Regions from separate parts of the Cupriavidus sp. YAF13 genome, predicted to be linked through region 1. Evidence: riboswitches for the same ligand, from Rfam matches in the RefSeq annotation. Region 1 holds a riboswitch; the other holds the start of a gene.
The links. A riboswitch is a leader RNA that binds a small molecule or an ion and turns the genes downstream of it on or off. The one in region 1 is predicted to bind cobalamin.

Region 1 (3,793 bases):
CGCTGGCCATGCGCAAGGCAAGGGCCGCGGCGGTAGCGGGCTCGCCGCCCACCGAGCTCTGGATGCTGCGGATCAGCAGCGTAGCCACCGCGGAAATCACAATGCCCAGCAGCACCAGCAGCCCCAGCGATTGATAGAGCGAGGCGCGGAACTGCGCTTGCACGTCATCCATATACGTGCCGGCGACCAGATCCCAGCCCCACGGCTTGAAGCGCGCCACGTAGCCGATCTTGGGGCTGGGCTGGTCGCTGCCCGGCTTGGGCCACCAGTAGTCCAGGTGGCCCGCGCCGTCGGCCGACGCGCCGCGGGCCGCGATATCGGCGTACAAGGCGTTGCCCTTGGCGTCCTTGAAGTCGCTCATGTTCTTGCCGTTGAGCTTGGCGTTGATGGGATGCATCAACAGCACGGAATCCGCGCCGACGATGGTGATGTAGCCATCCTTGCCATAACGCTGTGCGGCGACGCGGGCCGTGGCCTGGGCCTTGGCATCGGCCTCGGACATCTTGCCCTGGCGCGCTTGCTCGGCATAGTCGCGCACCAGCGAGAGCGACATGTCGACGATATTAGCCAGCTCGCTGCGGCGATCGGCCATTTGCAGCTGGCGGGTCTGGAAGGCATGCATCACGGTCAGCAACAGCAGGCCGAGCCAGGCCAGCACAAGGGGAATCCACAGCTTTTTTCGCAGGGTCAGACGATTCATGGCACTCGCTTCTCGGGGCAATCGCCAGTCATGCAGGAGGCATGCGGCATCTCCGGATATCGGAGCCGGGCTCGCCTTCTTTAGCGAAAGGCGCGGCAGGACGGCACGAAAGGCCTCGAAGCGCAGAAAATGCCGCATGAAGCACCAAAATGGCGACAGGTTGCGCCAGGCTGAAACGCCAGCGCACTCGCACGGTGCAAAGAAAACGCCTGCCATCCGCCCCCGAAAGCAGCGCAAATACGGCTACAATGCGCCTCGCATTCCACCCAGCAATTGCAATTGACTTGCAATTGCCTTGCAAGTGGACTGCCAAGGGTTCGAAGGTGCCTCCGGCGCGCAGCGCGCGGCGGGGGTTAAACGGGAAACAGGTGCGCCGCCGGCCATGCCGCGGCTAATCCTGTGCTGCCCCCGCAACGGTCAGCAGGTACAAAGGTGTCACGCCGCGCCAACAGGCCGCGGCAGCCACTGCGCATCATCGCGCGGGAAGGCGGCACCCCGGACGCGCCCCAGCGGCAGGCGTCCCCCTGCAAGCCCGGATACCGGCCTTCGACCGATCACCGGGGCTGCGGACGGGCGGCCAGGCGTGAGACGGCTGGCCACGCGTCTGGCAGTCACTGCGCGCTCGTCCGCGGCTGGTTCGTTTATTGCCGCCGGGCGGGGTCGCCCGCGGCCAATGATGGAAAGTTCATGTCCGCGCGCCCTCGCATTGCCCGTACCGCCTCGCCGGCGGCCGTCACGCCACGCAAATGTCGTCATGCGCCCAAGCCGCGCCAGCTCGCGCATCGTTGCGCGCTCGCGCTATCGCTGGGGGCCTTCGCCGGCCTCGGCGCCGATGCCGCCTGGGCGGCGGACGATGCGCAACCTTCGGAGCGAGCGCAATCGCAGCCGTCGCGCGGCAGCACGATGCTACCGGCGGTGGTAGTCAGCAGCGCCTCGCAGCCGCCCGGGCTCGCGCTGTCCGAGCCCACCAGCACCGGCAGCCGCCTTGGCCTGACCCCGCTGGAAACGCCCGCTAGCGTGGAAGTCCTGTCCGGCGACACCATTCGCGAACGCGGCGATTTGTCGCTGCGCGAGGCCGTGACCCGCGCCACCGGCATCACGTCCAATGGCGCGCCCGGCAACGGCGGCACGGCGCTCGCGGCACGCGGCTTCGCAGGCCAAGGCTCGGTGATGCAGTTGTACGATGGCACGCGCCTCTACGTGGCCTCCGGCACCGTCACCTTCCCCTTCGATACCTGGTCCGTGGACCGCATCGAAGTGCTGCGCGGCGCGGCCTCGGTCATGGTTGGCGAAGGCGCGATCGGCGGCGTGGTCAACGTGATCCCCAAGAAGCCGATACGCGCGCCGATCGCCAACGAGCTGCAGCTCACCGGCGGCACGCAAAGAACAGCACGCGCGGCGTTCGACAGCGGCGGCGCAGTCAACGAGACGCTCTCCTACCGCTTCAACGCCAGCTATAACCGCTCCGGCGGCTGGGTGGACCGGGGCGACTCGCGCAGCCTGGCGGTGTCGGCCGCGGTGCGGCTAGACGTATCGCCCGAGTTCAACCTGACGCTGTCCTATGACGATGCCGACCAGCACCCGATGCAATACCTGGGCACGCCGCTGGCGGGCGGCGGCCTGGACACCTCGCTGCGCAAGAAGAACTACAACGTTGGCGATGCCGACATCACCTACCGCGACCGCTGGACCCGGCTCGCGGCGCAGTGGCAGCCCAACGAGCGGGTCACGGTGCGCAACCAGTTCTACTACCTCACCAGCCAGCGCCACTGGCGCGACGCCGAGTCCTATACCTTCCTGCCCGCGACGGGCCAGGTGCGCCGCACCGACTACCTGGAGATCCTGCACGACCAGGAACAGGTGGGCAACCGCGCCGACCTGAAGATCGATGGCCAGTTGTTCGGCATGGCCAATACCGCCATGGTGGGGTTCGACGTTAACCGCATCAACTACACCAATAGCAGCAACTCGCCCTATGGCGGCGCATCCACGGTCAATGCCTACCAGTTCGACCCGGGCCAGTTCTTCAGCCCGCCAGGCGTTGTCACGTCGCCGCGCTTTCGCACCCACACCACGCAAGCCGCGCTGTTTGGCGAGGACCGCCTCAAGCTGACCCGGGAATGGTCGGTGATTGGCGGCGTGCGGCTGGACCATGCCCAGCTGGAACGCGGCAACCTGCTCACGGGCGACGACTGGACCCGCAGCTTCAACAACGTCACGTGGCGCGCGGGCACCGTCTACGCATTCACGCCAGCCCTGTCGGTGTATGCGCAGTACGCCACCGCCACCGATCCGCTGAACGCACTGATCTCCACCTCGGACGCACAGAAGGATTTCAAGCTGGCCGCCGGGCGGCAGATCGAAGCCGGGGTCAAGCAATCGTTCTGGAACCAGCGCGGCGAGTGGACTTTTGCCGCCTACCAGATCGTCAAGAAGAACCTGCTGACACGCGACGCCAACAACCCGGCGTTGGCGGTGCAGGTGGGCGAGCAATCCTCGCGCGGGCTGGAGGCCTCGGTCAGCGTGGAACTCATGCGCGGGTTGCGGTTGGAAGCCAACGGCACCGTGCTGCGCGCCCGCTACGACAACTTCGCGGAAAGCGTGAACGGCGCGCTGGTCTCGCGCAATGGCAATGTGCCCACCAGCGTTGCGCAGCAGGCGGCCAACCTGTGGCTGACGTGGGCCTTCGCACCGCAGTGGCAGGTAGGCAGCGGCCTGCGCTACGTGGGCAAGCGCTACACCAACAACGCCAATACCACCACCATGCCGTCGTACACGGCGGTGGATGCCTCGCTGCAATGGCGCGTATCGCGCAAGACGGCGCTGACGCTGCGCGTGTACAACCTGTTCAACCGCGACTACGCCGAATCCTCCGGCAACAGCGGCAGCCAGTGGCTGCTGGGCCGGCCGCGCGCGGCCGAGCTGTCGGCCAACTTCTACTTCTAGGCCCGGCATGGCAAGCACACCCCTGTCCTGGCGTGAAGCGTGCTGGCGCTTCACGCGCCGCTGGCTCTACCTGGTGCACCGCTGGGCCGGGATCGCGGGCTGCCTGCTGATCGCCATGTGGTTTCTCTCGGGATTGGTCATGATGTA
Region 2 (3,793 bases), on a different contig from region 1:
AGGGATAGGCGAGCTGGTAGTTCTTGTCGAACAGGTTTTCCACACGGGCGGCCACGAACCATTGCTTGTCGATGTTATAGCGGGCATTGAGGTTGACGATACCGTATCCGCCGAGCGTGCGCGAGCCACTATCCATGCGCGTCGAGGAGATGATCCACTCGCCGCCCAGGCGGAAGTCGCCAAACTGGCGGCCCACGTCGAAGGCGGCATGGCGGCGTGCGCGGCGCAGCAACTGCGTATTGCTCTGCTCATCCACCGGGTTCTGGAAGGTGATGCTGGCACCCACGTCGGTGCCCATCAGCTTGGCGCGCCAGGAGGCTTCGATGCCTTGCACCTTGGCCTTGTTGACATTCTGCGCCAGGTACAGGCCGTTGGGCTGCAGCGCCGAGGTGATCAGGTTGTCGTAGCGGGTCTCGAACGCGGTCACGCGCAGCAGGCCGGCGGCATCGGTGTTGTACTGCGCGCCCAGCTCGACCGACTTGGCGCGCTCGGGCTTGATGCCCCGCTGGCCGTAGCCAGGATAGTAGAGCTCGTTGAACGTCGGCGCGCGGAAGGCATTGCTGGCGTTGGCGATCAGCTTGAACGCATTGGTCAAGTTATAGCCGTAGCCGGCGAAGTAGCTGGCCTGGCTGCCAAAGTCCGAGTAATGGTCGTTGCGCACGTTGAGCTGCAACTGATGCTTGCCCAGGCGTCCGTCGTAGCCGCCAAACACCGAGGTCACGTTGCGGTTGGGCGCGGCATAGGTGCTGGAATCGAACTCCTGCTGCAGGTATTCGGTGCCGAACAGCAAGGTGTGCGTGGGTGCCAGCGCGTATTCGTTCTGCCAGGTGTACTGGCGGTTACGTGTATTGAAGCGGCTGTCGAACAGGCCGTTCTTGGTGTTCTCGCTGCGATCCTCGCTCTGGGCCACCTTGAAGTGCGTGCTCCAGTCCCGGGTAATCTTGCCGTTGACGAAGGCGGATACCGTGTACAGCTCGCTGTTCATCCACCAGACATCGGTCGGCTTGCCCACCGTGCTGTCGTAGGAGAGCTTGCTCTTCGAATAGTAAGCGGTGACGCCGGCGTCCCAGTCGCTGGTGAAGCGATGCTTGACCTGGCCCGATACGCTCTTGTTGTCGTAGGGGTTGTCGTTGGGGTTGGCCTTGGGCTGCTGCTTGGTGTTGATCGCCGAGAAGCCGTCGGTCTTGATGGCCGAGCCGGTGATATTGAACGACGTGTCGCCGATCTGGCCGCCGTAGCCCACCGTGCCCTGGCGCGTATTGTTGCTGCCGTACTCGATCTGCGCGTTGGCCGCCGGGGCCTGGCCCGCGCCGCTCTTGGTGAAGATCTGCACCACGCCGCCGATCGCATCCGAGCCGTACAGCGCGGAGACGTTGCCCCGCACGATCTCGATGTGGTCGATCTGATCGGGCAGGATGTTCGACAACTGGGCCGTGCCGCTGCTGGCCGACGAGACACGCACGCCGTCGATCAGGATCAGCGTCTGGTTGCTGTTGGCCCCGCGCATGAACAGGGTGGTATTGGAACCCAGGCCGCCATTGGCGGCAAACTCCACGCCGGCTTGCGTGCGCAGCAGCGAGCGTAGATCGATCGCCTGCGAGTTGACGATGTCCTGCCGGGTCACCACGGTCGTGTGCGGCAGCGCTTCGGTGATCGGCTGGGGAGTGCGATTGGCACTGACCACCACCGGCGTGAGCTGCGCGTCGGCGGCCGGCTGCACGGCGGCGGCCTCGCTGGCCTGGGCCATGGCGGCGCCGGGCGCGCACACGGCGAGCAGGGCCAGCAAGGCGACAGGCGTGGCACAGACTTGTCGGGAGACAGAAACGGAAACAGAAACGGGGGCGGTGGCGGGGCGCGCCGGCAATGCCGGACGGCTCGACCTGTAAGACGATGAGCGCATGATGCGGATTGTGGGAGAGAGCTGCCTGGTCCGTTCCCCCGCGGACCGTCTGGCGACGAAGCGCGCCGCTGGCTTGCGCGGCAAAAAGCAGCGGAGGGCGGCGCACTCTCGTTCAGGCCGGTATCCGGGCTGACGACACCAGTCCGACCGCCTTCCCGAACCTTGCGGTTCAGTGGCTGAGTGGTCGGCCTTGCGATCTTGCGATCACGGTCGCTTACCGTTGCGGGGGCAGCACAGGTTGGCTCGGCCCTGCCCTGGCGGCGGTGGCTGGCTCCCTGTTTCCCGTTGAACTGCAACCCTGTAGTGAATAGGATTACGAGCACCTGGAACGTGCGCGAGTGTAGGCAGTTTCGAGGCAAGCGTCAATGCCGCGGCAAAACGGGGGGAAAGCGCCTGGAAACAGGCATAAAGCCGCCGCCACGGATGCCGTTAAACGACGATGCATGCAACTTCGGCGCGCAGGCCCGGTCACACACGTCTGCGTTCGCCGTCCGCACGATAGCGCTTGGGCTAAAATCCCAGAACCCGAGACCCTAGATATGACAGGCTCTATGCTCACCGAACTCGAACAACTCGCCGCCAAGATCGGGCGTGTGCTGCACCATGCCGATACCCTGGCGGCGGAGAACCAGCGGCTGCGGGAGGAGATCGAACGCCTGCAGGCCGACGCCAGCCAGCTGCGCGGCGACCGTGAAGCCATGGCCGCCGACCGCGAGCTGCTCAATATCAAGATCGAGGAAGCGCAGCTGCGCATCCAGTCGATCCTGGACAAGCTGCCCACCGCCAGCGACGCCCGCCAGCTCGACCTGCTGGGCGAAGGCGATGCGGCCAGCCGCGCCGAACAGAAGGCACCCGGAGAAAACGCATGAGCAATAAGCAAGTCGAAGTGATCATTGCCGGCCAGTCCTACCGGTTCGCCATTGCCGCCGACAACGAGGCCGCGCTGCTGGAGGCCGTGGCACTGGTAGACGGCCAGATGACGCGGCTCAAGGGCGGGGTATCCGCCAAGGGCGTGGAACGCGTTGCCGTGATGGCCGCGATCAGCATCGCCTCGGACCTGCTCTCGCTCAAGCGCAAGCAGCAAGAAGATGGCGCGATTCCCGTTGATGCAGTGCGTGCGCGCATTCGCGAGCTGAACGAACGCGCGGACGAAGCCCTGCGCCAGTACGCGCATGTGGGCACCAATTCGCCCGTGCCGCGCAACTGATGTCCTGCCCTGCGCCGGCGGTGTACCGCACGGCACAGGTAGGCAGCGATACGCGCGTGATTTCGGCCCGATGTGCCCCACATGCCGCGCGCGTCAGCAAAATGTAACGACACGCAAAGACGGGCTTGGTATGGAAAGCCTCGCGGTGTATAGTGGAGCCAAGCCGCACCAAGCCACATAGCTGCGGTACCTTAGGTCGGGTTATCGCGCCTGACCGCCGTTTTCATCCCATCCAAGTTAGAAACGGCAAACGTCTGACAGCCGTGCCAAAGCAGTATGCGTTTGGCAGTGCAAAAAAGTCAGACGTTTGACAGTTTCCCTGCCTGGTTCGTCAGGATCATATTCCTTGAACCGATAAGCATTTGTTGGTGCGGGATTATGCCGTGTGGGCGAGCGCGTCGCATGGTTCATAGTTGCAGTCTGGACTCCCTGAACCGGTGATGTACCCGAAATGCGGCTTCCGCAGCCACTCTGAACCTCACTTGGGTTCAGGATGCCGATCCAGCGGCCGAGGCGGGGACCCCTCTAAAGGCGGTGGTTATTCAACCACCGCCTTTTCCTTTTGCGGCGCAGGTTGACCTGCGTTGCCTCTGCAGTGCCCTCCCTCTGTGTTTGCGCCACGGCCCACATCCGCCAGACGGTTTTCTTTTGGCCGTGCTTGCTGCACCATATCGCTGTCGCCAACG

Region 2: another riboswitch for cobalamin. It lies ahead of AB4061_RS10000 (TonB-dependent receptor plug domain-containing protein); the one in region 1 lies ahead of AB4061_RS24395 (TonB-dependent receptor).

Annotation. Positions count from the first base shown of each region.
Region 1 is NZ_JBFRDD010000032.1:113,508-117,300, reverse strand. It holds gene AB4061_RS24400 (methyl-accepting chemotaxis protein) at 1-700, opposite strand, end outside; cobalamin riboswitch at 1,005-1,262, shown strand; gene AB4061_RS24395 (TonB-dependent receptor) at 1,388-3,646, shown strand; gene AB4061_RS24390 (PepSY domain-containing protein) at 3,654-3,793, shown strand, end outside.
Region 2 is NZ_JBFRDD010000009.1:37,177-40,969, reverse strand. It holds gene AB4061_RS10000 (TonB-dependent receptor plug domain-containing protein) at 1-1,900, opposite strand, end outside; cobalamin riboswitch at 1,999-2,243, opposite strand; gene AB4061_RS09995 (hypothetical protein) at 2,452-2,769, shown strand; gene AB4061_RS09990 (cell division protein ZapA) at 2,766-3,107, shown strand; RNA gene ssrS (6S RNA) at 3,421-3,631, shown strand.